DNA from 4 places in the Streptomyces sp. NPDC002795 genome. Region 2 is predicted to be linked to each of the others. Evidence: riboswitches for the same ligand, from Rfam matches in the RefSeq annotation. Region 2 holds a riboswitch; each other region holds the start of a gene.
What was found. A riboswitch is a leader RNA that binds a small molecule or an ion and turns the genes downstream of it on or off. The one in region 2 is predicted to bind cyclic di-AMP.
Positions count from the first base shown of each region.

Region 1 (7,277 bases), on a different contig from region 2:
GCCCGGCACGGCGTACGGCCGCTCCTGGTCGGGGTACTTGCGGCGGAGCATCACGAGGCTCGGGAACGTGATGACGTAGGAGATGAACGTCGTGCTGATGGTCAGGCCGAGGCCCGCCGCGAAGTACTTCTCGCCGTCGCCGCCGGTGAGGTTGAGGGCGACGACGAACAGGATCGAACCGAGCACGGCGGACAGGATGTTGACCCGTACCGGAGTGCCGTGCTTCTCGGAGATGCGGCCCAGCCAGGCGGGGCCCGCGCCGTCCGCGCACGCCACGGCCTGCGCGCGGTGGGCGCCCATCGCCCAGGTGACGCCGGAGGTGAGCAGGCCGATGATGAGGCCCGCCGCGGCGACCCCGCCGAACACGGAGCCGAGCCCGGTCAGTGTCACCGTGCCGTCGGCCGCGATCGAACCGCCGTAGACGGTGAAGACGGCCTTGCAGGCGTCGATGAAGCCGCCCAGGCTGCCGATCTCCTGGCTGGGCAGAACGAACAGGATGCCGAGGATGGGCCCTCCGTAGAGGAGCACGGCGGCGAGGCCGGAGCGCAGGATCGACAGGGGGATGTCGCGGCGCGGGTTCTTCATCTCCTCGGCGGCCGAGCTCGGCAGTTCGAAGCCTACGTAGTTGAAGATGAGCACCGGGACGAGCGCCACGAAGCCCGCATACGTAGGCGTGAATTCGCCCGCGGGTAGGGCGTGCACGCCATGTTCGGCGGCGTAGACGACGACGGACACGAGGAAGAAGCCGAGCAGCACGACGCGCGCGACGGCGCCCGCGATGGGCACCCACTTGCCGATGCGTACGGACTGCACCACGGCGAGCGCGCCGCCCCAGATGAACACGAACCCGGCGACGTACTTCCACACGCCTGGCAGCGGCGTGAAGAACTCCTCCCAGGTGGTCAGCGCGATGATGCACAGGCTGCCGCCCACCCAGACCGGGTTGGAGATCCAGTACAGGAGCTGGTTGACGCCCGCGACGAGCCGGCCGAAGGCCAGGCGCGTCCATACGTACGGGCCGCCCTGCACGGGGAAGGACGAGCCGAGTTCGGCGACGAGCAGTCCGTAGGGGAGGAAGAAGACGACGGCCAGGATGACCATCCAGGTGAGGCCCTGCGGGCCCTGCGCGGCGACGGAGCCGATGGTGTCCAGGCCGACGAGCGTGCAGATGAGGAAGAACAGCACGTCCAGCCGGCGCAGATCCTTGCGCAGCCGTGAGCGCTGCTCGCCCCAGCCTTCGGAGAGGTCGGGCTCGTCCCCGGCGGGCGGGGTCGGCGAGAGGGATGGCGCTTGGGTCACGATTGCTCCTGGCGAGGACGTCACGAAAACGGCACGGACAGCACGGACAGCAACTGCGGGTCTTGCTCGGGCCGCGCTTACCCCCGACCGGCGGACTTATTGACTGAACGGCCAGTCAGTAGTGGAACGTGACGTGACTGTGACCCGTGCGACGGCGAGGCGTCAAGAGTCCTGCACGTGAACGAGTCGACACACAGGAACAACTAGGCTTGCGGCGTGAGCAGAATCCGGTTGAGCGTGGCCGAGCGGCGCGAAGAGCTGCTGCGGGCCGCCATCGAGCAGATCGAGGCGCGCGGGGTGGCCGCCGTACGCATCGCCGACGTGGCGTCGGCGCTCGGCGTGAGCAACGCGCTGGTGCTGTACCACTTCTCGACGAAGGAGAAGCTCGTCGCGGCCGCGTTCGCGCACGCCGCCGAGAGCGACCTGGCCCACCTGCGCAAGCTGCTCGGCCGCCGCACGACGGCCCTGAAGCGGCTGCGCGCGGCGGTGCGCTGGTACGCGCCGACGGGTCAGGCCAAGGGGTGGCGGCTGTGGATCGAGGGCTGGGCGGCGGCGCTGCGCGAGCCCGCGCTGCGGGAGGTCACGCGGGACCTCGACCGGCAGTGGAAGGCGGCGCTCGCCGAGGTGGTCGCCGAGGGCGTGGCGGCGGGCGAGTTCGGCTGCCCCGACCCGATGGCGGCGGCGCTGCGGCTCACGGCGCTGCTCGACGGGCTCGCCGTACAGCTGACGGCGTACGACGACGGGCACTCCAGGTCGGCCGCGGTGTCGCGGGCCCGCATGCTGGAGTGGGTGGATGAGGCGCTCGCCCGCGAACTGGGTCTCGAGCGCGCGGAGTTGACCGGGGCGGGGCGCTGACGGGAAGCCGTCAGCGCCACCGCACCGCCGAGGATCAGCGCGTCAGGACGCCGCCTCCAGGTGCGCCTTCACCGCGTGCGGGTCCACGAAACCCTTCGCCTGCACCCGGTCGCCGGAGGACTCGCCGCGCAGCCGGCGCCCGATCCACGGCACCAGGAACTCCCGCGCCCAGTGGATGTCGTCGCGCCGCACCTCGAACGTGCCGCGCGGAGGCAGCAGGGGCCACGCCTGCTCGGGGTCGGCCGGCACCTCGACGCCGAGCGCCTGGGCGGCGCGCAGCGCCACGCGCGTGTGCCCCTCGGGCGACAGGTGGAGACGGTCGCCGTCCCATGCCCTGCGGTCCTGGATGGACTTCAGGGACCACAGGTCGAGCATCAGGCAGCCGTTCCTGTCGGCGATGGCCCGCACATGCATGTTGTACGTGGCGATCTTGCCGCGCAGGTGCTTGAGCACGGCCACGTCACGGGTGTCGAACCCGGTGGCCACCATGACGGTGCCGGCCGCGTCGGCGAGCTTGGCCACGGCCTTCTCGAAGCGCTCGGCCACGTCGTCCGGGTCGGTGCCGGGCCGGATGATGTCGTTGCCGCCCGCGACCAGGGTCACCAGGTCGGGTGCGAGCTCGACCGCCTTCGGGACCTGGTCCGCGACGATCTGGTCGAGCAGCTTGCCGCGCACGGCCAGGTTCGCGTACCTGAAGGTGTCCTCGGGGACACGGTCGTCCAGGAGGACGGCGAGCCGGTCGGCCCAGCCCGCGAACTTTCCGTCGGGGCCGGGGTCGCCGACTCCTTCGGTGAAACTGTCGCCCACGGCCGCGTAGGACCGGATCGTGCCGTTGAGTGAGTCCGTGAGTGCTCTCGATTCGTTTGCCACGACCACACATCTTTCACCCTGAGGTGTGACCTACGCGACCGTAGCCAGGGGTTGACGCCTGGTGAGATAGCCCACTCGTCACCTTGGGAATAAGCGCGCGAACGCGATTCGGCGCCCGGGGAACACCCCGGGCGCCGAATGGAGCGGGTCGACGAGCCGCTACGAGACGTCTCAGGCGTTCACACCGTGCTCGCTCAGGTACGCGATCGGGTCGATGTCCGAGCCGTAGTCCGCGCTCGTGCGGACCTCGAAGTGCAGGTGCGGTCCGGTGACGTTGCCCGTCGCGCCGGACTTGGCGATCTCCTGGCCGGCCGTCACGGTGTCGCCCTGAGCGACGCCGGTCGAGGACAGGTGGCCGTACTGCGAGAAGTGGCCGTCGGCGTGCTCGATGACGACCTCGTTGCCGTACGCGCCGCCCGAGCCGGTCGAGACGACGGTGCCGTCGGCTATCGACTTCACGGAGGTGCCGGTCGCGATCGAGTAGTCGGCGCCGGTGTGGCTGCCGCTGGACCACATGGAACCGGAGTTGCCGTAGCCCGTGCCCTTGGCGCCGTCGACCGGCGCCACGTAGTCACCGGAGGCCGTGGTCTTGGCGCTCGTCTGCGTGGCGGCGGACGCACCCTCGGAGCCGGAGTCACTGTCGGCCTCGCCGCCGAGGGCGAGCTTGACGCCGATCTTGAGGTGGTCCGCGTTGGAACCGACGGCGTCCTTGTTGTCCTCGTAGAGCTTCTTCCAGCCGCCGTCGACGTCCTGCGCCTTGGCGATCTTCGAGAGCGTGTCACCGGCCTTGACGGTGTACGTCGTGGCATCGGCGGTGCCGCCGGACGTCGCGGCCTGCGCGCCGGTGGCGCCCATCAGCGGCAGCGCGATCACGGCTCCACCGGCGGAGGCGACGGCGGCGACACGGGCGATGCGCTGGGAGGTCGAAAGGCGGTGCTTTCCCTTTGCGGGCATGCTGATTTTCCTCTCCGTCGCCTACGAGGTGAGCTGTCGGGTTCGGGCTGGAGATGCCCGGCCGCGCCCGGGGTACGGACGCGGCTTCACCCCTAGCCGCTTCGGGAAATCCCTACGCGGCGTACTGCGTGTGGGTCCCCCGCTCCTGCCGTGACGGGTAGTCGAAAGGAATCCGGGCGGCGGCAGGACTAGGCGTTCCGACCGGATTGATTGGTGACCGTAGGCGAACGGCGATGGCGACGACAAACCCCGAATTCACTTGCGGGGGCAATTCCTTGGATTTCTGAGGCTTCCCTGTGTAACCCTGCGTCGACATTCTTCGCTTTACCAACGCCATACCTTCGGGGATTACTGGGGAGCCAATCCGGGCCACCCGCCACACAGCGTCACGAACATGAAGCCGGTCACGCACACACCCACAAGCCCCTCCGATTCACGCACAGTTGACACAGAACGGGGCGAATCGGACAGATGGTTGCCTGGGGACCGATGTCGTATCGTCAGGAGCGCGCCCGCCGGCGACCCAACGCCGGTGCACCGATTGGGAGGAGCCCCTGTGACGCAGCACGCACCGTCCACCGAGCCCGAGCTGACCGGAGTGCGCAACTTCCGAGACGTGGGCGGCCTTCCCACCGTGGACGGCCGGCGCGTGCGCCAGGGCGTACTGTTCCGCAGCGGCCACCTCGCCCACGCCACGGCCGAGGACTCGACCTTCCTCTCCTCCCTCGGCCTGCACACGGTCTTCGACTTCCGCAACGCCGCGGACCTGCAGCTGGAAGGCGCGGACGTCGCCCTGCCCGGCGTACGCAATCTGAACCTGCCGCTCAACGACCCGGCCGACGGCGCCGAATTCTGGACGATGGTCCGCGACGGCAACATCGAGCAGCTGCGCCAGATCCTCTCCGAGGGCCGCGCGGCGAACCGCCTCGTCGAGTCCTACCGCACCATGATCAAGGAGCGCACCGCCGAGCACAGCCGCGTGCTGCACTCCCTCGCCGAGGACAGCCTGCCCGCGCTGATGCACTGCGCGGCGGGCAAGGACCGCGCGGGCCTGTCGATCGCGGTGACCCTGCTCGCGGTGGGCGTGGAGCGCGACGCCATAGAGGCGGACTACCTCAAGTCCAACGAGAAGCACCGCCGCTACAAGGTGCGCCGCAGCGCCACCGCGAAGGACGCCTACTCCCCCGAGATCATGGAGCTGCTCAGCCCGCTCTTCGACGCCCGCATCGAGTACCTCAACGCGGGCCTCCAGACCATCGACGAGGAGTGGGGCAGCACGGACCGCTATCTCGCAGAGGGCCTGAAGCTCACCGCGACGACGCGCGAGCGGCTGCGCGAGCGCCTTCTCGACTAGGACCTGTCGTCTGGATCAGGCCGGATCCGGGTGGCTGTCATGTGCGGTGCAGGCGAGTGGGGTAATGGGGCCTCCCCTGCTCGAGCGAAGCCGAGAGCTCCCGAGCGAAGCCGAGAGCTTGGGAGTGTGCTTGCCAGGGCCCGCTCACCGGCAAGATCTGCCAGAAGGGCGCTGGCCACTGCGCGAGCGCATTCCCGGCTGAAGACCGGCATCACCCCACAGCCCGGACCTGATGTCACCCCTCGTCACCCCTCCCTGTCGCGCAGTGCCGCGCCGGCAGGGAGGGTCACGGCGAGCAGACCGAGGCACACCGCGCTCGCGGCGAACGTGCCGTATAGGAGCGGCGGTATGTACGGGGACTCTCCCGTCATGCCGCGCATCATCGGGGTCAGCGTGATCATCGCGATGGTGGTGCCCAGCGCCACCCCCGCCGCCGACACCAGCAGGCTCTCCCAGCGGAGCATCCGCAGCACCTGGCGGCGCGTGGAGCCGACGAGGCGGAGCACGGTCAGCTCGCGACGGCGGTCCAGGACGGTCATCACCAGGGTGTTGACCGCGGCGACGGCCGCGAACCCGCCCAGCACCGCGGCCATCATGTAGTTGGACCAGGCGCCCAGTTCGCTGTCCACGCTCCGCGCGACGGCATAGCCCGAGGCGTCGGTGACCTTGCCGAGTGCGGTGAGCGGCCCGGCTTCGCCGCCGCGCACCAGCAGCGTGTCGTCGAAGCCCGACGTGACGTGGCCTGCCAGGGACGCTCGGTTCATGGTCACCGCCGCCAGGCCGAGACCCCGGCCGTAGACCGCGGCGACTTCCGGGCGGGCCTTCGTGCCGTCGGGGAGGTACAGCGGCAGCTTGTCGCCGACCCTCACCTTCGCCGCCGTGGCGAGAGTCTTGTCGATGGCGATGCGGCCCGCGCCCACGCGGTCCAGGCTGCCGCCGCGCACATCCAGATCCTGCACCTTCGCGAGCTCCGCACCGGAACCCGAGATGCCCTGGGTCGCGGTCGCCTGCAGCGACGTCTCGCCGCCCGAGTCGACGGGGATGAGCACCTGCGTGTCGAGCAGACTCACGGCCGCGTCGACACCATGAGCGCGGGCGGCCCGGTCGGCGGCGCCCGCGGGCAGGCCTGCCGGGTTCGTGACGACGTGGTCCGCCGTGATGCCCTCGCGCAGCTGGTCCGCGGAGACCTTGCTCTCGCTCGTGTGCATGAAGACCAGCGTCGAGGCGAAGGCCATCGCCAGCACGATCGGTGTGATCGCGGAGGCCAACCGGCGGGAATTCGTCCGGGAGTTGGCGGCCGCCAGCGAGGCCGGGGCGCCGCCGCCACGCAGCAGCAGGCCGAAGAACGACGCGCACAGCCGGGCCAGCAGCGGGCCGAGCAGGGCAACGGCGAGCATGAAGAGCATGACGACGCCGAGCGAGGCGTTCGCCGCGTCGGCGCCTGCGGTGGAGGCAGCGACGCCCGCGAGCGCCGAGCCGCCGCCGAGGGCCGCGATGCCGAGCACGGTACGGACCACGCCCGGTCGCAGCCGCTCCACCGAGGCCTCGGCGAGCGCCTGACCCGGCTTGATCTTCGCGGGCCTGCGCCCGGCGATCCAACCGGCGCCGAGCGCCGTGAGCAGTCCGGTACCGACGGCGGCGACCAGCGGGATCCACGAGACGTGCAGCTCGACCGCCTGCGGGACGGCCCCGCGGTCCTTCAGCTGCCCGAACCACCAGTGCGCGAGCCCGATCCCCGGCAGGCACCCGAGCACCCCGGCGAGCGGCGCGACGATCAGCGCCTCCGCCGCGACCGCCCGGCGGATCTGCCGCGGGGTGGCGCCGACGGCACGCAGCAGCGCGAATTCTCGGGTGCGCTGGCCGACGGAGAGTGCGACCGTGCCGGCCGCGGTGAACATGGCCACCAGCGTGGCGATCCCGCCGAAGGAGCCGCCGAGCGCGGTGA
Region 1 is NZ_JBIAQB010000010.1:92,876-100,152, forward strand. Features, by position in the region: gene ACFYWS_RS28715 (APC family permease) at 1-1,299, opposite strand, end outside; gene ACFYWS_RS28720 (TetR/AcrR family transcriptional regulator) at 1,516-2,154, shown strand; gene ACFYWS_RS28725 (SGNH/GDSL hydrolase family protein) at 2,197-3,024, opposite strand; gene ACFYWS_RS28730 (peptidoglycan DD-metalloendopeptidase family protein) at 3,196-3,978, opposite strand; cyclic di-AMP (ydaO/yuaA leader) riboswitch at 3,982-4,152, opposite strand; gene ACFYWS_RS28735 (tyrosine-protein phosphatase) at 4,535-5,332, shown strand; gene ACFYWS_RS28740 (ABC transporter permease) at 5,578-7,277, opposite strand, start outside.
Region 1: linked by a shared signal. The riboswitch ahead of ACFYWS_RS28730 (peptidoglycan DD-metalloendopeptidase family protein) and the one ahead of ACFYWS_RS06665 (NlpC/P60 family protein) in region 2 are both predicted to bind cyclic di-AMP.

Region 2 (7,277 bases):
CCTCCCCGGCGGCGGCGGCGTCGAAGTGCTGCGCCGCAGCGCCCAGATGATGGCGGACGCGGAGAACCCGGTGCGGTTCCTGGCGCTGTCGGTCTCGGACGCGGCGGAGGACGTGATCGGTGTGATCCGTGGCGGCGCCCGCGGCTACGTCACGAAGACGATCACCGGCACGGACCTCGTCAACTCGATCTTCCGCGTCCAGGAGGGCGACGCGGTGTTCTCGCCCCGCCTCGCCGGCTTCGTCCTCGACGCCTTCGCCTCGACGGACGCGCCCCCGGTGGACGAGGACCTGGACCGCCTCACGCAGCGCGAGCGCGAGGTGCTCCGGCTGATCGCGCGCGGTTACGCGTACAAGGAGATCGCCAAGCAGCTGTTCATCTCGGTGAAGACGGTCGAGTCGCATGTCTCGGCGGTGCTGCGCAAGCTCCAGCTCTCGAACCGGCACGAGCTGACGCGGTGGGCGACGGCGCGAAGGCTGGTGTGACGTAGCGGTCTTCGGGGGCGGCTCACGCCACCCGCGTCGCCCCCGCGAACGGCATCTCGTCGATCGGGGCCACCCGTACCGGGGCGCTCGGGTTCGGGGCGTGGATCATCTTGCCGCCGCCGATGTAGAGGCCCACGTGCGTGATGCCCGAGTAGAAGAACACCAGGTCACCCGGCTGGAGTTGGGACTGCGGCACCCGCTGCCCCGCGTCGATCTGGCTGTACGTCGTCCGGGGCAGCGAGACCCCCGCCGCCTTGTACGCGGCCTGCGTCAGGCCCGAGCAGTCGAAGGCGGAGGGGCCGGTGGCGCCCCATACGTAGGGGCTTCCCAGTGCGCCGTACGCGAAGGAGATCGCTGCCTTGGCACGGGAGTTGGGTGCGTGGGAGAGGTCGGCGCGTTCCGCCGAGCGTGAGGCGTGCTCGCTCTGCGCGGGGGCGGGGGTGCGCTCCTCCGGGGTGAGGCGGGCGAGGAGGCGGCGGGCCTCCCCGAGTTTTCGCTTCACCTTCTTCTTGTTGTCCTCCAGGTCGGCCTTTTTGGTACGGAGTTCGGAGAGCGTGTCGTCGGCGTCGCCGCGCAGCTGGTCGATCTCGCGGAGTTCGCCCTGTACGCGGGTGACCGCGGCGGCCTGCCGTGCGCCGACGCGCTCCGTGAGGGACGCCTTGTCGAGGTAGGCGTCGGGGGAGGAGGAGAGGAGCAGCTGGACCGAGGGGTCCACGCCTCCCGTGCGGTACTGGGAGGCCGCCACCGAACCCAGCTTCTCGCGCTGGGAGTTGAGGGACTCGGTGCGCCGGGACGCCTCGTCCTGGAGGGCGTCCACCTTCTTCCGCGCGCCGTCCGCCTCCTCCTTCGCCCCGTTGTACTTCTGGGTGGCGGCCTCCGCCTCCTGGTACAGCTTGTCGACCTTGGCCCGCACCTGGGCGGGGCTGAGCTCGGGCTCCGCGTGCGCCGCCCCGCCGTCGAGGGCGGTGACGGTGGCCGCGGACGCGAGGGCGAGGGTGGCCGCGGTGCGGGCCCTCCCGCCGTTGAGCGAACGCGGTCGGGGCTTGCGGTGTGCTGCCGGCACAAGGTCCTCCTCTGGGCGGCCGTACGAGAACGCACGGCCCCCGGTCGCGCGTCCGGCGGCGGCCCGCACAGGGGGAGCGGGTCGCCGCCGGACCTTTCTCGGCGGTGGTGTCCGACTGCCGCCCCTGGCACGGGCGGCGGTGGGGAGCCGGTCACCTGAGCAAGGACGCTAAACCTCCGCGTAACGGGTTGGTGCCGGATTGTTCGCAACTGGTCTGTTTGTTATGGATGGTGGCGGAGAGTGATAACAGAGTGGCAAAGGGGTGCCCGTAGTAGGCCATGGACGTCCGGTTAGGCTCCGCCTCATGGACGTACTCATCCACCTCTTCGTCGGCCTGCACATCATCGGCATCGCCTCGCTGCTCGGCGGCTTCCTCACGCAGATGTCGGCGATGAAGGAGGGCGCGGCCCGCTTCAACAAGGCGATGCTGCACGGCGCCCTGACCATGCTGGTGACCGGCGTCGCCCTGGTCGGCCTCAACCAGGCCGACGGCAGCACCGTGAACAACATCAAGATCGGCGTGAAGCTCGCCGTCCTGGTCGTGATCCTCGGCATCGTCTACGTGAAGCGGGACGAGGAGAAGGCGGAGAAGGGCCTCTTCATCACCGTCGGCGCGCTCACCGTCGCCAACATCTTCATCGCGGTGCTCTGGACCTGAGCGACCGCGTACGTACGTCAGGCCGGCCGCACCACGCTGTGGATCGACGACGTGCCGTCGTAGTAGATCGACTCCTCGCGCACGGACGTGCCCGGCTTCGGCGCGTGGACCATCATGCCGTCGCCCATATAGAGGCCCACGTGGCTGATGTCGTCGTAGAAGAACACCAGGTCACCGGGTTGGATATCGGAGAGCGGCACCGTCTTGCCGATCTCGACCTGGTCCCAGGTCGTCCGGGGCAGCGAGATGCCCGCTGACTTCCACGCCGCCTGCGTCAGGCCCGAGCAGTCGTACGAGTCCGGGCCTGTGGCGCCCCACACGTACGGCTTGCCCTCCTGCGCCTTGGCGAACGCGAGTGCCTGCGCGGCCTTCGTGGCGTACGAGGCGTCCGACGATCCCGATGCGGACCCCGAAGAGCCGGAAGAGGAACCGGAGGACTCCTCCTGCTGGCGCGCCTTTTCGGCCGCCTTCTGCTTCGCCGCCTCCGCGGCCTTCTGCTTCGCGGCCAGCTCCGCCGCCTTCTTGCGGGCCGCCGCCTCCTTGGCCTTCTCGATCGCGGCGAGCCGCGCCTTCTCCTCGGCGGTCAGCTCGGCCAGCAGCTCGCGCGCGTCGGAGAGCTTCGTCTGGACGGTCTCCTTCGTCGACCTCAGGTCGGTCTGCGACTCGGTGAGGTCCTGGAGGCTCGACTGCGCCTCGGTGCGCTTCTTCGCGGTCTCGCGCGCCTGTGACTGATAGTCGTCGACCGACTTCTTCTGCTCGTCGGTGAGCCGGCTCATCAGGTGGCGCTGCGAGAAGTAGTCCTCCGGATCGTCCGCGAGGAACATCGTCGCGGTGTCGCTGACGGCGCCCGAGCGGTACTGCTCGGCGGCGTACCTGCCGAGCTTCTGGCGGGCCGTGTTCATGTCCTCGGTGCGCTGCGCGACATCGTCGAGGAGCGCGTCGACCTGCTGCTTCTTGGAGTCGGTCCGCTCCTTCGCCCCGTTGTACTTCTGGGTGGCGACCTCGGCCTGCCGGTACAGGGTGTCGACCTTCTGCTGGACCTCTTCGAGGCGCGGCTTCGACGAGGGCTGCGCGGGCGCGGCCTGTGCCGTCTGCGAGAGCAGTGCCACGGAGGTGAGGGCGGCGGTGGTGATGCCGACCGCGGGGGTCGTTCGAAGGCCGCCGGTCATCAGGGAACGGCTGCGGGGCTTGCGGTGCGACGCCAAGGCAGGCGACTCCTTCCGTCGTCCGCCTACCGGGTTAGCTGTCGGGTTCGGGCGTGGTACGCGGAAGGCTGCCCTACGGTCGGCTGGTCGGCTGACCGATTCACCCCAAGGTCGGTTGGGTCCCCGGTTCCCTGCCTTACGGCGTACGGAACTCAGCGGGGGCTTCCCGTTCGCCGCGACATTCGCGGGCGGGGGGACGGGCTGCCCGGCTGCACCGTAGCCAACTCGTGTGGCTGCTGTGAAGGTTGATGTTCGATATGCCCGATACATTTTCGTGATCTGCCCTCTGGAGGGTCCCCGGAGTTCCGAAGGCAGCCACGGGTTGTCAGTGGGGCCGCCTAGACTCGTAGAGCGATGAGCAGCCTCTTTGACGACAGCTTCCTGACCGGCCTCCAGAACAGCGCGGAGGAACCCCCGCCGCCGCCCCCGGACCCCGAGCACGACGACGGGGCCGCGGAGCCGATGCCGGACGACTTGTTCGGCGGGAAGCTCGGCGCGCCCGCAGGCAGGGACACGCACTACCGGGACGGCGCGCCGCGCCCTGTCCTCGACTCGGCCTCCCTCCTGGAGGGGCTGAACGAGAACCAGCAGGCGGCCGTCGTGCACGGCGGCTCCCCGCTGCTCATCGTCGCGGGCGCCGGATCCGGCAAGACCCGTGTCCTCACGCACCGCATCGCGTACCTGCTCGCCGAGCGCGGCGTGCACCCCGGCCAGATCCTCGCGATCACGTTCACGAACAAGGCCGCGGGCGAGATGAAGGAGCGCGTCGAGGACCTGGTCGGCCCGCGTGCGAACGCCATGTGGGTGTCCACCTTCCACAGCGCGTGCGTGCGCATCCTGCGCCGGGAGAGCAAGAAGCTGGGCTTCACGTCCTCCTTCTCGATCTACGACGCCGCCGACAGCAAGCGGCTCATGGCGCTCGTCTGCCGCGACCTGGACCTGGACCCGAAGAAGTTCCCGCCGAAGTCCTTCAGCGCCAAGATCAGCAACCTCAAGAACGAGCTGATCGACGAGGAGGACTTCGCGTCGACGGCTGCCGACGGCTTCGAGAAGACCCTCGCCCAGGCCTACGCGATGTACCAGGGACGCCTGCGCGAGGCGAACGCGCTGGACTTCGACGACCTGATCATGACCACGGTGAACCTGCTGCGCGCGTTCCCGGACGTCGCCGAGCACTACCGCCGCCGCTTCCGGCACGTCATGGTCGACGAGTACCAGGACACGAACCACGCGCAGTACGCGCTGGTGCGCGAGCTGGTCGGCCCCACCGAGGGCGAGGACGCGGACCCGGCCGAGCTGTGCGTCGTGGGTGACGCGGACCAGTCGATCTACGCGTTCCGTGGCGCCACGATCCGTAACATCCTGCAGTTCGAAGAGGACTACACGAACGCGACGACGATCATGCTGGAGCAGAACTACCGCTCCACGCAGACGATCCTCAGCGCCGCGAACGCGGTGATCGAGCGCAACGAGTCGCGCCGCCCCAAGAACCTGTGGACCAACGAAGGGCCCGGCGCCCAGATCACCGGCTACGTCGCGGACACCGAGCACGACGAGGCCCAGTTCATCGCCGACGAGATCGACCGGCTCACGGACGCGGGCGACGCGCTGGCGGGCGACGTCGCGGTCTTCTACCGGACGAACGCGCAGTCCCGAGTCTTCGAAGAGATCTTCATCAGGACCGGCCTGCCCTACAAGGTCGTCGGCGGCGTCCGCTTCTACGAGCGCAAGGAGGTCAGGGACGTCCTGGCCTACCTGCGCGTGCTCTCCAACCCCGAGGACTCGGTGCCGATGCGCCGCATCCTCAACGTGCCCAAGCGCGGCATCGGCGACCGCGCCGAAGCGATGATCGACGCCCTCTCCCAGCGCGAGAAGATCTCCTTCCCGCAGGCGCTGCGCCGCGTCGACGAGGCGTACGGGATGGCGGCCCGCTCGGCGAACGCCGTGAAGCGGTTCAACACGCTGATGGAGGACCTGCGCACGATCGTCGAGTCGGGCGCCGGCCCGGCCACGGTCCTGGAGGCCATCCTCGAACGCACCGGATACCTCGCCGAACTGCAGGCCTCCACCGACCCGCAGGACGAGACCCGGATCGAGAACCTTCAGGAACTCGCCGCCGTGGCCCTGGAGTTCGAGCAGGAGGCCAGCGAAGAGGGGGAGTCCGAGACGGGTGGAGGAGGCCTCTCCGACTTCCTGGAGCGCGTCGCCCTCGTCGCCGACTCCGACCAGATCCCCGACGAGGAGGACGACGGGAGCGGCGTCATCACGCTGATGACGCTGCACACCGCCAAGGGCCTGGAGTTCCCGGTCGTCTTCCTGACCGGCCTGGAGGACGGCGTCTTCCCGCACATGCGCTCCCTCGGCCAGGCCAAGGAGCTGGAGGAGGAGCGCCGCCTCGCGTACGTGGGCATCACGCGCGCGCGACAGCGCCTCTATCTGACGCGCGCCTCCATGCGCAGCGCCTGGGGCCAGCCCTCGTACAACCCGCCCTCGCGGTTCCTGGAGGAGATCCCGGCAGGCCACCTGGACTGGAAGCGCACGGGCCCGTCCACGCCTGCGGCCTCGACCAAGAGCATCGGTGGCGGCATCGCGGCCTCCCTGTCGTCCTCGCGCTCCCGCACGGGCACGACACCGGCCTTCGCCACGCGCCGGGCGAACTCCAAGCCGGTGGTGCCCCTCGCGGTCGGCGACCGCGTCACGCACGACCAGTTCGGGCTGGGCACGGTGGTCGGCGTGTCGGGCACGGGCGACAAGTCGGAGGCGTCGATCGACTTCGGCGACCCGAAGCCGAAGCGTCTGCTGCTGCGGTACGCGCCGGTCGAGAAGCTGTAGCCGCGCTGCGGCCGCTCCTCTGAGGGGGGAGCGGCTCAGTTCGGGTTGATGCCGTGGCTGCGCAGCCACGGCAGCGGGTCGATCGCCGCGCTGCCGCCGGGCCGTACCTCGAAGTGCAGGTGCGGTCCTGTCGAGTTGCCGGAGTTCCCGGACCGCGCGATCACGTCACCGGCCTTCACCGGACCGTTCATCACGGTGTGCGAGGACAGGTGGCAGTACCAGGTCTCCGTGCCGTCCTTGGCGGTGACGATGGCCATGTTCCCGTACGCGCTGTTCCACTGCGTTTTCACGGTGCCGTCCGTCGCGGCCATCACCGGGGTCCCGTACGAGACGGGGAAGTCGATGCCGGAGTGCTGGGACATCCAGTTGACACCGGCCTGCCCGAAGAAGGCGCTCAGCCCGTGCTGCTTCACCGGCAGCACGAACTTGGGCCGCGCCGCCTCCTTGCGCGCGGCCTCCTCGGCGGCCTGCTTCCGCGCCGCCTCCTGCTTGGCCTTGAGGTCGATCCGCTCCTGCGTGCGGCTCGCCCGGTCGGCGAAGTCGCCCGCGTCGGCGGACAGATCCTTCAGCTGCGAGTCCAGCTTGTTGTTGGCGACGGCCGGCTTCACGGCCTGCGCGTCCGAAGCGGCCGCGGCCTGCGTCTCCTTGCCGTCGTCCTCGCCACCGCCGCCGACGCTCGCCGCGGCGATCCCGGCGACGCCGACCACACAGACCGACGGCACGACGACGGTGATGAGCGCGGACCGCTTGGCCGCCGGACGGCGGCGGCCGGCGCGACCACGGGAGACGTTCTTCCCGGCCCTGCGCGATGCGGGCTGCGGGGTTGCCTTGGGGGCGGGCTCGGGAGTGGGATCGAGGTCGAGGACGGGCCCGTGCGCGTGATCCGCTTCGGGGTCCGGCTCCACGATCGGCTCGGGCTCGGGCCCGTCCTCCGCGGTGCCTACGGCGTCGGCCGCGTTCCACTGCGTGGCGTCGTACGCGCCCGTGTCGTACGCGGTCGTACCGAAGACCGGGGCCTGGACGGTGTGGGTGAAA
Region 2 is NZ_JBIAQB010000002.1:464,695-471,971, reverse strand. Features, by position in the region: gene ACFYWS_RS06680 (LuxR C-terminal-related transcriptional regulator) at 1-484, shown strand, start outside; gene ACFYWS_RS06675 (NlpC/P60 family protein) at 507-1,547, opposite strand; gene ACFYWS_RS06670 (hypothetical protein) at 1,852-2,205, shown strand; gene ACFYWS_RS06665 (NlpC/P60 family protein) at 2,223-3,410, opposite strand; cyclic di-AMP (ydaO/yuaA leader) riboswitch at 3,418-3,578, opposite strand; gene pcrA (DNA helicase PcrA) at 3,765-6,242, shown strand; gene ACFYWS_RS06655 (M23 family metallopeptidase) at 6,278-6,604, opposite strand.

Region 3 (7,277 bases), on a different contig from region 2:
GCGGCTCGCCGCCGCGCTCGAACTGCACTCCAAGTACCAGCTGGGCACCAAGGCCCCGTCCTGGCTGTGCGGCGGGAAGGTGCAGCGGGACATGGGGCCCGACACGGAGGTGGGCCTCCAGCACCTTCAGGGGCGGCTGAAGATGGACCTCCCGCAGACCGAGAAGCTCACCCAAAAGCAGCGGCCGGAGGGGACGGACGACCTGTTCGTGGCGTGGGAGACGCTCACGCACGCCGCCGCGTGAGCCGTCACGCGAAGCGATTCGCGTTCACTCCCCCTGATGGCGTAGAGTTGTGAACACAACGGCGCGGGGTGGAGCAGCTCGGTAGCTCGCTGGGCTCATAACCCAGAGGTCGCAGGTTCAAATCCTGTCCCCGCTACTGAAGACCGAGGCCGGAATCTCATCGAGATTCCGGCCTCGGTTTTTTTATGCCGAACGGCCGCGACACGGCTGTGCCGCACGTCACGTTCCCCACTCGTACGGCCCACCCCTGCTCGCCACCGCGCCCCCGTGCGGGAACTCTTGGTGAGACGCCGGAAGCTGGCAGGGAACGGCAGGAGACGAGTGGTGGGGCAGCGAACAGGAGGCACCGGCGGGAGACGGAGGCGGCACGGCTCCGAGGCCGTGAGCACCCGCCTCTTCCTGCGGCTGCTGCCCCTGCTGCTCGTCATCGGCGGCGCGGTCTACGAGTACGTCACCCCCAGCGGCTTCCCCGGCGCCCCCTTGTTCAGTGCGGCGCCGCTGGTGGCCGCCCCCTTCTTCTCGCTCGGCGCGACGATCCTGACGGGCGTGGTGTCGATCGGTGTGATCACCGCCGTGCACCTGCGCTTCACGGAGAACCTCGACTCCGTCTTCGTCACCGAGGTCGTCACCGTGGCCACCGTCTGCCTCCTGGCCTGTGTGCTCAACCGGATCGTGTACCGGAGTTACGAGCAGCTGGCCTCCGCCCGGGAGATCGCGCAGGCCGCACAGCTGGCGGTGCTGCCCGAGCCGGCCCGGCGGCTCGGCGGCCTCGTGATCGCGGCGCGCTACGAGGCGGCGCAGGCCGGCGCGTTCATCGGCGGCGATCTGTACGCGGTCCAGGACACCCCGCACGGCATCCGGATCATCGTCGGTGACGTGCGCGGCAAGGGCATGGGCGCGGTCGCCGCGGTCGCCGTCGTCATCGGCGCGTTCCGGGAGGCCGCCGAGCAGGAGGGTTCCCTTGAGGCGGTCGCCCAACGGCTGGAGCGGGCGCTGGCCCGCGAGGGGACCCGGCGCAGCGGCATCGACGACTTCGAGGGCTTCACCACCGCGGTGCTCGCCGAGATCCCGCACGGCGTCGAGCTCGTCCGTGTCCTCAACCGCGGCCACCCCAGCCCGCTGCTGCTGCTCGGCGACGGCACCGTACGCGCGCTCGACCCGTGCGAGGCGGCGCTGCCGCTCGGCATGGGCGAACTCGGCAGCTGGCCCGACCGGGCCACCGAGGCGGCCTTCCCGTCCGCGGCCACGCTGCTGCTCTACACCGACGGGCTCTCCGAGGCGCGCGATCCGGGCGGACGGTTCTACGATCCGGCGGCCCGGCTCTCCGGACGTGTCTTCCCGGGGCCCGAGGAGCTCCTCGCGGCCCTCGCCGCGGAGGTGCGCGCGCACACCGGCGACGGGACGAAGGACGACATGGCGCTGCTTGCCGTGCGGCGGGCCTGAGTTCCTTGATCATTGTTACCTGAGGTAGCCGAACGGCGTCGCTCCGCATAACAATTGACGCACCATCAGTTGCACCTACGTTTGCGGGACGCGGTCAACTCGCCTGATTACATCCCCTCTTGCCCCGATAAGTCCTGGCCAGAGTCGTGAACGATCAGTGGGAAGCGCTTGGAATTACTGTCTGCTGTCTATTAACGTTCGATAACGCAGCGCGGTCGTCCCAGCCGTCACAAGAGATGGCTCCGTGCGCACACGCTTAATCCCGCAAGGGAACCGGGGAACCATCAACTTGGGGTGAATCGGACACCTTTGGTGTTCGTAGGAGACCTTCCTGCTCCGAACCCGTCAGCTAACCCGGTAGGCGAGAAGGAAGGAAAGGAGAGCGCCCCCGTGGCGTCGAACCGGCCTGCCCCCGACTTCTTCTACGGTCCCGAAGGTGACTTCGGTGTCGAGCAGGAGACCTGGGAGGAGTGGAATCCCACCGAGGAGTCCGTCTCCCCCGTCCGCGGCAGGCATCGCGTAGCCCGCCGCCGTGGTGGATTCGCGCGCAGCTCCACAGTTCTCGGCGTCGGCGTGGTCGCCGCCGTCGGCGCGGGCGGCATCGCCACCGCACAGGGCGGCAATCCGGCGGTCCACATCTCCATGCCCGACCTGTCGGCGGTCAAGGACTCGCTGCCCGCGGCCAAGTCGCTGCCGGGCGTGGGCTCGCTGATGTCAGACAGCTCGGACGCCGATTCCGACTCCGCCGCCACGGCCTCCCCGCTGAGCGGCGCCGGCATCACCCAGGCCGAGGCCGCCGAGGGTCAGACCGGCGCCGGCGAGGCGCTGCGGGCCCGCATCATGCAGCAGGCCGAGACGCAGCAGGACGCGGCCGACGCCTCCGCGAAGCAGGCCGCGGAGGAGGCCGCCGCGAAGCAGGCAGCCGCCGAGGCCGCCGCCAAGCAGGACGCGGCCAAGGCCAAGGAGCTCGCCGAGAAGAAGAAGGCCGAGGCCGAGGCCCGCCGCAAGGCCGAGGCCGAGCGCCTGCGCAAGCTGGCCGCCAGCTTCAAGCTCCCGGTCGCCTCGTACACGCTCTCCGGCACCTTCGGTCAGCCCGGCTCCATGTGGTCCTCCGGGTACCACACGGGCCTCGACTTCGCCGCCTCCACCGGTACGCCGATCCGCGCGATCCACGGCGGCACGGTCACGGAGGCCGGCTGGGCGGGCGCGTACGGCTACCGCACGGTGCTCACCCTCGACGACGGCACCGAGCTGTGGTTCTGCCACCAGTCCTCGCTCAATGTCAGCGCGGGCCAGAAGGTCTCCACCGGCGATGTCATCGGCCGCGTGGGCGCCACGGGCAATGTCACCGGGCCGCACCTCCACCTGGAGGTCCACCCCGACGGGCAGTCCACCGGGGTCGACCCGTCGAGCTGGCTGCGCGACAAGGGCCTCACTCCCTGAGTCACTGAACCCCGGCGGTCCTGGCGCTCACCCCCCGACGTCAGGGCTGCCGGTTTGCCCGTTCCTGCGGCGATTTCCGGAGCCATCGCGGAATACCGTATTCCGTACGGGTGTTGAGGCAGGGCATGACTTCCTCTCGTTCTCTGCGCAAGCTCGGCACCTCCGACCTCGAGGTCTTCCCGCTGTCCCTGGGTGGCAACGTGTTCGGCTGGACCGCCGACGAGGCCACGTCCTTCGAGGTGCTCGACGCGTACGTCGCCGCGGGCGGCAACTTCATCGACACCGCCGATGTGTACTCGGCGTGGGTGGACGGCAACGAGGGCGGTGAGTCCGAGACCGTCATCGGCAAGTGGCTCGCCTCGCGCGGCCGCCGCGACGACATCGTCATCGCCACCAAGGGCAGCCAGCACCCCGAGTACCAGGGTCTGTCCGCGGCCAACATCAAGGCCGCGGCCGACGCGTCCCTGAAGCGCCTGGGCACCGACCACATCGACCTGTACTACACGCACTACGACAAGCCCGAGGTGCCGGTCGAGGAGATCATCGGCGCCCTCGACGAGCTGGTGAAGGCGGGCAAGGTACGGCACATCGCCGCGTCGAACATCTCAGCCGCGCGCCTCCAGGAATCCCTCGACCTCTCCGACCGCGAGGGCCTCGCCCGCTACGTCGCGCTCCAGCCGCACTACAACCTCGTCTCGCGCGACACGTACGAGGGCGAACTGCAGGACGTCGCCGCGCGCGCGGGCCTCGGGGCCGTGCCGTACTACGCGCTCGCCTCTGGCTTCCTGACCGGCAAGTACCGGGCGGGCGTCACGGTCGACAGCGCGCGCGCCGCCGGTGCGGGCAAGCACCTGGAGACCGAGCGCGGGCAGCACGTCCTGACCGCCCTCGACGAGATCGCGCAGGCGCACGACGCCGAGATCGCCACGGTCGCCCTCGCCTGGCTCGCCGCGCAGCCCACGGTGACGGCGCCGATCGCTTCCGCGCGGATCGTCGAGCAGCTCCCGGCGCTGCTCGCGGTGGCGGACGTGGAACTGACGCAGGCGGAGCTCGACCGGCTCACGGCGGCGTCTCAGTAGCGGTACGGGTTGTACGGGTTGTCGTAGGTGTACGCGGGGCCCTGCGCCAGGGGGTGCGCGTACACCGGGGGCAGCCACATCGGCGCCGCGATCTGGGCGCCGTACGCGAGCGCCGGGCGCGCGTAGTCGCGCCGCGCCCACAGCGCCTCAAGCAGCTCCCGCTCCCGTACGACGAAGTCCGCGCCCGCCCTGCCCCTGCGGCCGCGGTGGCGGAGCAGCGCGAGGGACGTCGCGAAGTCCTCGTACTCGGCGGCCGCCGTCGCGGCCGCCCGGCCGCCGTAGTGCGCGGCGAAGTCGCGGGCCAGGCGCCGTGCCTTGAGCGAGCCGAGCGCGAACGGATCGGGCGGGGCGAGCCAGCCCGCGGCGACGTAGGCGGGCAGCTCCTGGCGGATGGTGCGCAGCTCGCGCTGGCGTACGTACACCGCGAGCCAGGTGAGCACGCCGAACACCGGCACCATGAACGCGGCGTACACCGCGAAGAAGCCGTACTCGCCGAACGAGGACGAGCCGTTCCAGAACGCGTGCATGCCCATCGCGGCGAGCAGTCCGGCGAGCGGGAGCAGCATCCTGCGCAGTCGGCCGCGGCCCGGCGCCATGGCGGCGGCGATGCCGAAGCCGATGCCGGTGAGCACCGTGAACAGCGGATGCGCGAAGGGGGACATCACGACGCGCACGAAGAAGGTGGCAGCGGTGACCGAGGTCAGTCCTGCGCCTGTGCCGGAGAGCTGGTCGGTGCCGAAGGCATTGCCGAGATAGAGGATGTTCTCGGTGAACGCGAAGCCGGTCGCGGTCACCCCGGCGATGACGACGCCGTCGACGATTCCGGTGAAGTCCCGTCTGCGGAACAGGAAGACGAGCAGCACGGCCGCCGCCTTCGCGCACTCCTCGACGACCGGGGCTATGACGGTGGCGCCGAGCGTGTCGGCGCTCGACGGGTCGGCGGTCGCGGTCTCTATCCAGCGCGTCGCGAAGCTGTTGGCGACGATCGCGATCAGCGCCGCCGCACACGCGCCCCAGGCGAAGGAGAAGATCAGGTTCCGCCAGGGGCCCGGCTGTACGCGGTCCAGCCAGCGGAACGCGGATATGAGCAGGGGGACGGGCAGCACGGCGAGCCCGAGCCCGACCAGGAACCCCTCCGTGCCGGTCTGCTCGCGGACGAGGGCGAGGATCACGACCCCGGAGACCGCGAGCAGCGTCGCCAGCGCGGTGGCCCGCACACCCTTCCGCTCCCACCAGCGCGGATGCGGGACCGCGCCGTGCGGAACCGCGCCGCTCGGGTGTGCGCCGAGGACGTCGTCCTGCTGGTGCGGATGGGCGGGATACGAGGCCACCAATTGACCCTAACGAGGGATGCGGCCCGCCGCGACGGGGCCGTGGGGATCCGGCCCTGGCCAGCTCCTGGTCCTATCGACGGCGGAACAGCAGGTCGTGGACCACGTGGCTCTTGTCGAGGCCCTTGCCCTCGAAGCGGGTGAGCGGGCGGAAGTCGGGACGGGGCGCGTAGCCGCCGCCCTCGATGGTGTTCTCGTAGTCGGGGTGGTCGGTGAGGACTTCGAGCATCTGCTCGGCGTAGTCCTCCCAGTCGGTCGCGCAGTGCACGATCGCGCCCGCCTTGAGCGGCCCTGCCACAAGCGACAGGAATTCGGCCTGGATCAGCCGCCGCTTGTTGTGGCGCTTCTTGGGCCAGGGGTCGGGGAAATAGACGCGCAGCCCGTCGAGGCAGTCGTCCGGGAGCATGTCGCGCAGCAGCACGATCGCGTCGCCGTTCGCCACCCGTACGTTGTCGCTTCCCGCTCGGTCCGCCAGGTTCAGCAGATTGCCCTGGCCCGGCGTGTGCACGTCGACGGCGATGATGCCGGTCGCCGGATCGTCCTGTGCCATCTGCGCCGTGGCCTCGCCCATGCCGAAGCCGATCTCCAGGACGACGCACTCGACGCCCGGGAACAGCTCCGCGAGGTCGAGCCTGCGCTGCCCGTCGATGTCCAGGCCCCACTTGGGCCACAGCCGCTGCAGCGCGTCGGCCTGCGCGTCGGTGACCCGGCCGCGGCGGGGCTGAAAGCTGCGGATGCGGTGCTCGTAGTGCGACTGCGCGGGGTCGGGCCGTGGCCCGTCGGGGAACCGCGGCTCGTTGGGGCGGGCGGTGGACGCGGGGGTTTCAGACGACTCAGACACAGTGGGACCGATTTTACGGGCGCCTGGGTGCGGGACGCCTCCGGCGGGTGCCGCCCAATCAAGCCCCTGCGGCGATTGAGCAGCGGGGTCCGGGGCAGAGCCCCGAGACGTCAACCCCGACGCGGCCCGAGCTCACAGCAAGCCAAGCACTCGCCGCGCGATCTCCCGCCCAATGGGGAGCGACGCCGTCGCCGCGGGCGACGGCGCGTTCAGAACGTGAACCGCCCGCGCCCCCTCCCGTATCAAGAAGTCATCCACAAGCGTCCCGTCCCGCAACACCGCCTGCGCCCGCACCCCCGCCGCCACCGGCACCATGTCCTGCGCGGTGACCGCAGGCACAAGCCTCCGCACGGCCTTGGTGAACGCCGACTTCGACAGGGACCGGTGAACCTCCCCCGCCCCGTACCGCCAGTGCCGCCGCGCCATCCGCCACGCCCCCGGCCACGCCAGCGTCCCGCCCACCTCGCGAGGCCGTACGACCCCCCACCCGTAGCCCTCGCGCGCGAGCGCCGGCACCGCGTTGGGCCCCACGTGCACGCCGCCGTCGATCCCCCGCGTCAGATGGACCCCGAGGAACGGGAACGCCGGGTCCGGCACGGGGTAGACGAGCCCACGCACCAGGTCCGGGCGTCCGAGCTCGAAGTACTCGCCGCGGAACGGCACGATGCGCATCTCCGGGTCGTCCCCGGTCAGCCGCGCCACCTCGTCGCAGCGCAGCCCCGCGCAGTTGACGAGCACCCGCCCGCGCACCACGTCGCCGGCGCTCGTGCGCACGGCGACACCCCGGTCCGCGCGCCGGTCGACCTGTACGACGTCCGCCCCGTACCGGATCTCGGCCCCGGAGGCCTCGGCGAACCGCTCGGCGACCGCGCGGTAGTCGACGATTCCCGTCGTCC
Region 3 is NZ_JBIAQB010000018.1:55,135-62,411, forward strand. Features, by position in the region: gene ACFYWS_RS37680 (alginate lyase family protein) at 1-244, shown strand, start outside; tRNA gene ACFYWS_RS37685 (tRNA-Met) at 307-380, shown strand; gene ACFYWS_RS37690 (PP2C family protein-serine/threonine phosphatase) at 626-1,687, shown strand; cyclic di-AMP (ydaO/yuaA leader) riboswitch at 1,931-2,066, shown strand; gene ACFYWS_RS37695 (M23 family metallopeptidase) at 2,078-3,130, shown strand; gene ACFYWS_RS37700 (aldo/keto reductase) at 3,256-4,209, shown strand; gene ACFYWS_RS37705 (PrsW family intramembrane metalloprotease) at 4,203-5,540, opposite strand; gene trmB (tRNA (guanosine(46)-N7)-methyltransferase TrmB) at 5,614-6,381, opposite strand; gene lhgO (L-2-hydroxyglutarate oxidase) at 6,514-7,277, opposite strand, start outside.
Region 3: linked by a shared signal. The riboswitch ahead of ACFYWS_RS37695 (M23 family metallopeptidase) and the one ahead of ACFYWS_RS06665 (NlpC/P60 family protein) in region 2 are both predicted to bind cyclic di-AMP.

Region 4 (7,277 bases), on a different contig from region 2:
GCCGCCCACCTGGGGGCCGGCGTATGCGATCCGGGAGCGTCAGCTGTCCTGGTGGAAGAAGGGGGCGTGGCCTGCGGTCATGGCGGTGCTCCACGCGGCGGAGCGGGGCCAACCGATGTTCAGACGTTCCGTTGTACCCCCGTTCCGGATCATCACTAACGTCGGTGAGTGCGGTACCGAGCCCTTCGGCGCATGGGTCAGTGGTGAGGCGGCCGCCTGAGAGTGGCGGGCCTGAATTGCCGCGAACTGTGCGGATTCGTCGCACAGTTCGCGGAGTGCGGAACACTCCAGAACTGACGGACCGTCAACACTGTGACTTTCACGTGATCTACGCTGCATCGACTTGTGACAGGCGTTCGAGTGCAGCTACGTTCACGGATCATCGCGACACAGACACAACCCGCACCACTTGCACCACCCGTCGCGCGTAGCAGCATCAGTCTCGCGAAAGGCAACCGCATGCTCTCCGGGAACGGTCGACACCGACGCCCCCGTCAGGCCCCTGCTCTCGTCGTCGCCGCCGGAGTCGCCGGCAGCGCCATCGCGATCCCGCTGTTCGCCGCGAGCGGCGCGAGCGCCGCGACCACGCAGGCGTGGGACAAGCTCGCCGAGTGCGAGAGCGGTGGGCAGTGGAGTCTGGACGCCGGTAACGGCTACTACGGCGGTCTCCAGTTCACGCAGGAGAGATGGGAGCAGTACGGGGGGCTCGACTACGCCCCGCGTGCCGACCAGGCCAGCCGCTCGCAGCAGATATCCGTCGCCGAGAAGGTTCTTGACGACAAGGGTGTGAGCGCCTGGCCGATGTGCTCGCTCACGTCGGGCCTCACCAACGGCGACGACTCGGCGGACGTCGACCCGGGCGTGTCCGCGTCGCCGCAGCCGTCGGAGTCGGCGGAGTCGTCCGCGTCGTCCGACACCGATACCGACAACAAGTCGGACGAGGACGCCGATAAGGCGGGCTCCACGGATTCGGCCGATTCAACCGACCCGACCGATTCGGGAGACAAGAGTCACGACGACTCCGAGAGCTCCGACCCGTCGGACGCCCCCTCGGCGGACTCGTCGGGCGATACCTCCGGTAACAAGGCCGAGGACTCCTCGACCCCTTCAAGTGACAAGTCCCACGCGCCTTCTGACGACGCCGCCCCCGAGACGGCCCCGCCGTCCGCCCCGCCGTCCGCCTCGCCCTCCGACGAGGCGTCGGACGACGCCACGTCCGGCCGCCACCGCGGCGATCGCGCCGCCGATGACGACGACGGTTCCGACTCCCGTACGGGAGACGGGCGTCACGCCTCACGCGACGACAAGCGCGCCGGCGACGCGTACGAGGTGCACGCCGGCGACAACCTCTGGGACATCGCGAAGGCTCAGGACGTGCACGGCGGATGGGGCGCGCTCTACGAGCGGAACAAGGAGACGGTCGGTACCGACCCAGACCTCATCCTTCCTGGTCAGAGCCTGGATCTTGGGGACGGAACGGACAAAAGGTAGCGAGGGTTCGGGGCGGTTCAGGGGGCTTTGTCCGGTGTCGGGTGAGTGAGACATGGGTCTCAAAGCCCCTGATCAACTTTGAAATCGGGCGGATCGACCGCTTACGTTCGTGACCGCTCGCTTCAGCGGGCCCCGATGGACGTCACGCCGAATCCTGCCAACGTCCGTACGGGAACAGTCGACGCGTCAGCGCCGTAGGCAGGAGCGGGGGACCCAGGTAAGCCGCCCTTCCGGGAGACCGGACGGGCTTGGGGTTAAGCAGCGCACAAGGATGCGTCTGCCGGGCACTCACTGGCCCGAACCCGACAGCTCACCTCGCAGGCGTCGGTGAGGAGATGTCTCCATGCTGTTTTCCGGCAAGAACAAGCACCGCCGCCCGTCCAAGGCCGTTCGCGTCGCCACGCTCGGCGGCGTCGCCGCTGCTGCCGTCGCCGTGCCGCTGATGGGTGCCACTTCCGCTTCCGCGGCCACCACGTCCGAGTGGGACCAGGTCGCGCAGTGCGAGGCCGGTGGCAACTGGTCCACCAACACCGGCAACGGTTTCTACGGTGGCCTGCAGTTCTCGGCCTCCACGTGGTCCGCCCACGGCGGCGACCAGTACGCGTCCACCGCCGACCAGGCCTCCAAGGCCGAGCAGATAGCCGTCGGCGAGAAGGTTCTCGCCTCGCAGGGCGCCGGCGCCTGGCCGAACTGCGGCTCGAGCCTGTCCTCCACCCCGAACGAGGGTGCCGCGGACGACTCGTCCTCGCAGCAGGACACCCAGCAGCGTGCGGACCGCTCCGAGCAGCGTGAGCAGCCGCAGCAGCAGGAGGCCCCCAAGCAGGAGGCCCCGAAGCAGGAGGCTCCCAAGCAGGAGGCCCCGAAGCAGGACACCGTCACCACCCCGACCGGTAACAAGGTCGAGAAGGGTGACGGCGAGTACAAGGTCGAGTCCGGTGACACCCTCAGCAAGATCGCCGAGGCGCACGACACGACCTGGCAGCAGCTGTTCGAGAAGAACAAGGACATCGTCAAGGACGCCAACCTGATCTACCCGGGTCAGCAGCTGCACCTCAGCTAAGCGTCAGGTCCGCACAGGACCTCAGGCCCTCCCAGGCCATCAGGCGCGGGCTCGGCATCGGCGGACGTCGAGCCCCCGCCGCCCCCCGTCCCCACGGGCCGCTCACTTCCGCGACCTTCGTCCCGCACATCCGGGACGGAGGTCGCTGTTTTTGTTCCGTTAAGGAACATTTCGCTCAGGGCGTTGTCCACGAGGCGGGCGTTCGGATGGCCGATGCCCGCGAGCCGGTTACGCTCAGGGGTGCGGGGCCACGTTCCAAGCAGTTGCCCGCATAGCCTGCGTCACATCCCAGAAGGAGATGCTCGTGCCGTCCATCGACGTCGTCGTAGCCCGGGAAATCCTGGACTCCCGAGGCAACCCCACGGTCGAGGTCGAGGTCGGCCTCGACGACGGGAGCACCGGCCGCGCGGCCGTCCCGTCGGGTGCCTCCACCGGTGCCTTCGAGGCCATCGAACTCCGTGACGGTGACCCCAACCGTTACCTCGGCAAGGGTGTCGAGAAGGCCGTCCTCGCCGTCATCGAGCAGATCGGCCCGGAGCTCGTCGGTTACGACGCCACCGAGCAGCGCCTGATCGACCAGGCGATGTTCGACCTGGACGCCACCGACAACAAGGGCTCGCTCGGCGCCAACGCCATCCTCGGCGTCTCCCTCGCCGTCGCCCACGCCGCCTCCGAGGCCTCCGACCTGCCGCTGTTCCGCTACCTCGGTGGTCCGAACGCGCACCTGCTGCCGGTCCCGATGATGAACATCCTGAACGGTGGGTCCCACGCGGACTCCAACGTCGACATCCAGGAGTTCATGATCGCGCCGATCGGCGCGGAGTCCTTCTCCGAGGCCCTGCGCTGGGGCGCCGAGGTCTACCACACGCTGAAGAAGGTCCTGAAGAGCAAGGGCCTGGCCACCGGCCTGGGCGACGAGGGCGGCTTCGCCCCGAACCTGGGCTCGAACCGTGAGGCCCTCGACCTGATCCTCGAGGCCATCAAGGAAGCCGGTTACGTCCCCGGCCAGCAGATCGCTCTCGCGCTCGACGTCGCCGCCTCCGAGTTCTACAAGGACGGCAAGTACCAGTTCGAGGGCAAGGAGCGCTCCGCCGCCGAGATGACGGAGTACTACGAGGAGCTCGTCTCCGCGTACCCGCTCGTCTCCATCGAGGACCCGCTGTACGAGGACGACTGGGCCGGCTGGAACGTCATCACCGAGAAGCTGGGCGACAAGGTCCAGCTCGTCGGTGACGACCTCTTCGTCACCAACCCGGAGCGCCTGGCCCGCGGCATCGAGGAGAACTCGGCGAACGCCCTGCTCGTGAAGGTGAACCAGATCGGTTCGCTGACCGAGACCCTGGACGCCGTCGAGCTCGCGCAGCGCAACGGGTTCAAGTGCATGATGTCCCACCGCTCCGGCGAGACCGAGGACGTCACCATCGCCGACCTGGCCGTCGCCACGAACTGCGGCCAGATCAAGACCGGCGCCCCGGCCCGCTCCGAGCGCGTCGCCAAGTACAACCAGCTCCTGCGCATCGAGGAGATCCTGGACGACGCGGCGGTCTACGCCGGTCGCTCCGCGTTCCCGCGTTTCAAGGGCTGAGCCTCACTGAGGCAGCAGTTCCGTACGTCCCCGCACTCGGTCCCGTACCGTGTGCGGGGACGTACGTACGTGAGCGGGGAGGCGGTAGCAGGCGATGCCCGGAAAGGTTCGGGACAGGGACTCCAGAGATCGTTTCTCGACGGCCACCCGCCTGCGCGTTCTGGGTGAGCAGACCGCCGAGCGCGTCTATCGCTCGCAGAGCAAGCGGCAGGCCCGCCGCTCACGTCTCACGGGCCGCGCGGCCCTGCTCGCCCTCGTTCTGTGCACCCTCGTGGTCGCGCTCGCGTACCCGATAAGGCAGTACGTCTCGCAGCGCGGCGAGATCGAGGACCTGCGGCGCCAGCAGCAGGAGGCCAAGGAGCGGGTCGACAAGCTGCGTGACCAGAAGGCCCGCTGGCAGGACGACGCGTTCGCCGAGCAGCGGATCCGGGAGCGCCTGCACATGGTGATGCCGGGCGAGACCGGCTACGTGGTGCCGGACGAGCGCACCGCCGCGTCCGAGCGCGCCGAGCAGGGCGCGGAGGACCGCCCCTGGTACTCCAACGTCTGGGACGGCGTCGACAAGGCCGACCAGGCGAACAACTGACACATCACTGAAGGAAACACCCGAGCGATGGAAACTCCCCCGCCGCAGACCGAGCCCACCGCGCCCACGGATGCCGACATCCAGGCGTTCAAGGAGCAGCTGGGGCGCCCGCCGCGCGGCCTGCGTGCCATCGCGCACCGCTGCCCCTGCGGCAATCCGGATGTCGTGGAGACGGCGCCGCGCCTGGAGGACGGCACGCCGTTCCCGACGACGTACTACCTGACGTGCCCGCGGGCGGCGTCGGCGATCGGCACGCTCGAGGCGAACGGCGTCATGAAGGAGATGACGGAGCGCCTCAAGACGGACCCGGAGCTGGCCCGTCAGTACCGCGCTGCCCACGAGGACTACATCGCGCGGCGCGACGCCATCGAGGTCCTGGAGAACTTCCCGAGCGCCGGTGGCATGCCCGACCGGGTGAAGTGCCTGCACGTCCTGGTCGGCCACTCGCTGGCCGCGGGTCCCGGTGTGAACCCGCTGGGCGACGAGGCGATCGCGATGCTGCCGGAGTGGTGGCGGAAGGGCGCGTGTGTGGGGGCGTCCACCGAGCCCGCCTCGGAGGTGGCCGAGTGACGCGCGTCGCCGCCATCGACTGCGGTACGAACTCGATCCGGCTGCTCGTCGCGGACGCGAATCCGGAAACCGGTGAACTCGTCGATCTGGACCGCCGGATGACGATCGTGCGGCTCGGCCAGGGGGTCGACAAGACGGGCCGGCTCGCGCCGGAGGCCCTGGAGCGGACGTTCGCGGCGTGCCGTGAGTACGCCGAGGTCATCAAGGAGCACGGCGCCGAGAAGCTCCGCTTCGTGGCGACGTCGGCGTCCCGTGACGCCGAGAACCGCGCGGACTTCGTGAGCGGTGTCCTCGACATCCTGGGTGTCGAGCCCGAGGTCATCACCGGTGACCAGGAGGCGACGTTCTCCTTCACGGGTGCGACGAAGGAACTCACCGGGCGGGCCGACCTGGACAAGCCGTACCTGGTCGTGGACATCGGCGGCGGGTCCACGGAGTTCGTCGTCGGCGACGACACCGTGCGGGCCGCGCGTTCCGTGGACATCGGCTGCGTACGGATGACGGAGCGGCACCTCGTCGCCGAGGACGGTGCGGTCACCGACCCGCCGTCGCCGGCGCAGATCGAGGCGATCCGCCAGGACATCGGCGAGGCCCTGGACCTGGTCACCCAGACGGTGCCGCTGACCTCGGCGCGCACGCTGGTGGGTCTCGCGGGTTCGGTCACGACGGTGGCCGCGCTCGCCCTGGGGCTGAGCGAGTACGACTCGACGGCGATCCACCACTCCCGGATCTCCTTCGACAAGGTCGCCGAGCTCACCGACTGGCTGCTGGAGTCCACGCACGACCAGCGCGCGCTGAAGCCGGTCATCCACCCCGGCCGGGTCGATGTCATCGCCTCGGGCGCGCTCGTGCTGCGTCTGATCATGGAGTGGATCGGAGCGCGCGAGGTGGTCGTGAGCGAGCACGACATCCTCGACGGGATCGCCTGGTCCGTCGCCTGATTTCGCGGCGATTCGCGCCTCTCCTGAGCGCCCCGCGCAGCGTCTGAGCGCCTCGCGGGGCGCTTCTGGTACCCCGCCACGACATGCTGTCGGGAAAGTTCGTGAACTTCTTCACAAGGAAATCGGCCCACTTGGACGCTGTTACGCGCTCTCGGGCCCATTAGGGGGCTCGCCGGGGGCCTCGCGGGCGTCGCGCGTGAGGTTGCCGCAGTGTTGCGAGCCGATTGCGGACCGGAGTGGTCCAGTACGGCCAGATGCTCACTATGGCTGCTCAAGGGGGGTGAGCAACGTCTGGGACGGTGTCGTGGTTCCCCTGGAGTGTCATGACATGGGTCACGTGGGCGGCGCAGTGTAGCAGAGCCCCCCTACTAGCTTGTGAAGGGGCGCACGAGCGACCCCCGCCAGACGGGTGGATACTCGATGGCATGAGCACCACGGAGCGTCCCAGGATCCTCATTGTCGGGGGTGGGTACGTAGGCCTGTACGCGGCGCGACGCATCCTGAAGAAGATGCGTTACGCGGAAGCGACCGTCACGGTCGTGGACCCGCGCTCGTACATGACGTACCAGCCCTTCCTCCCCGAGACCGCCGCCGGCAGCATCTCGCCGCGCAACGTCGTCGTCCCCATGCGACGCGCTGTGCCGGGCGCCGAGATTCTCACCGGCCGCGTCACCTCCATCGACCAGGACCGCAAGGTCGCCTCCGTCGCGCCGATCGTCGGCGAGGCGTACGAGGTTCCCTTCGACTACCTGGTGATCGCGCTCGGCGCGGTCTCCCGCACCTTCCCGACGCCGGGCCTCGCCGAGGCCGGTATCGGTATGAAGGGTGTCGAGGAGGCCGTCGGCCTGCGCAACCACGTCCTCGAGCAGCTCGACAAGGCCGAGTCGACGACGGACGAGGAGATCCGCCGCAAGGCGCTCACCTTCGTCTTCGTCGGCGGTGGCTTCGCGGGCGCCGAGACCATCGGTGAGGTCGAGGACCTGGCGCGCGACGCGGCCAAGTTCTACAAGAACGTGAAGCGTGAGGACATGCGCTTCGTGCTCG
Region 4 is NZ_JBIAQB010000011.1:99,292-106,568, reverse strand. Features, by position in the region: gene ACFYWS_RS30385 (recombinase family protein) at 1-220, shown strand, start outside; gene ACFYWS_RS30380 (transglycosylase family protein) at 460-1,491, shown strand; cyclic di-AMP (ydaO/yuaA leader) riboswitch at 1,627-1,830, shown strand; gene ACFYWS_RS30375 (transglycosylase family protein) at 1,835-2,551, shown strand; gene eno (phosphopyruvate hydratase) at 2,856-4,136, shown strand; gene ACFYWS_RS30365 (septum formation initiator family protein) at 4,231-4,722, shown strand; gene ACFYWS_RS30360 (DUF501 domain-containing protein) at 4,750-5,292, shown strand; gene ACFYWS_RS30355 (exopolyphosphatase) at 5,289-6,233, shown strand; gene ACFYWS_RS30350 (NAD(P)/FAD-dependent oxidoreductase) at 6,659-7,277, shown strand, end outside.
Region 4: linked by a shared signal. The riboswitch ahead of ACFYWS_RS30375 (transglycosylase family protein) and the one ahead of ACFYWS_RS06665 (NlpC/P60 family protein) in region 2 are both predicted to bind cyclic di-AMP.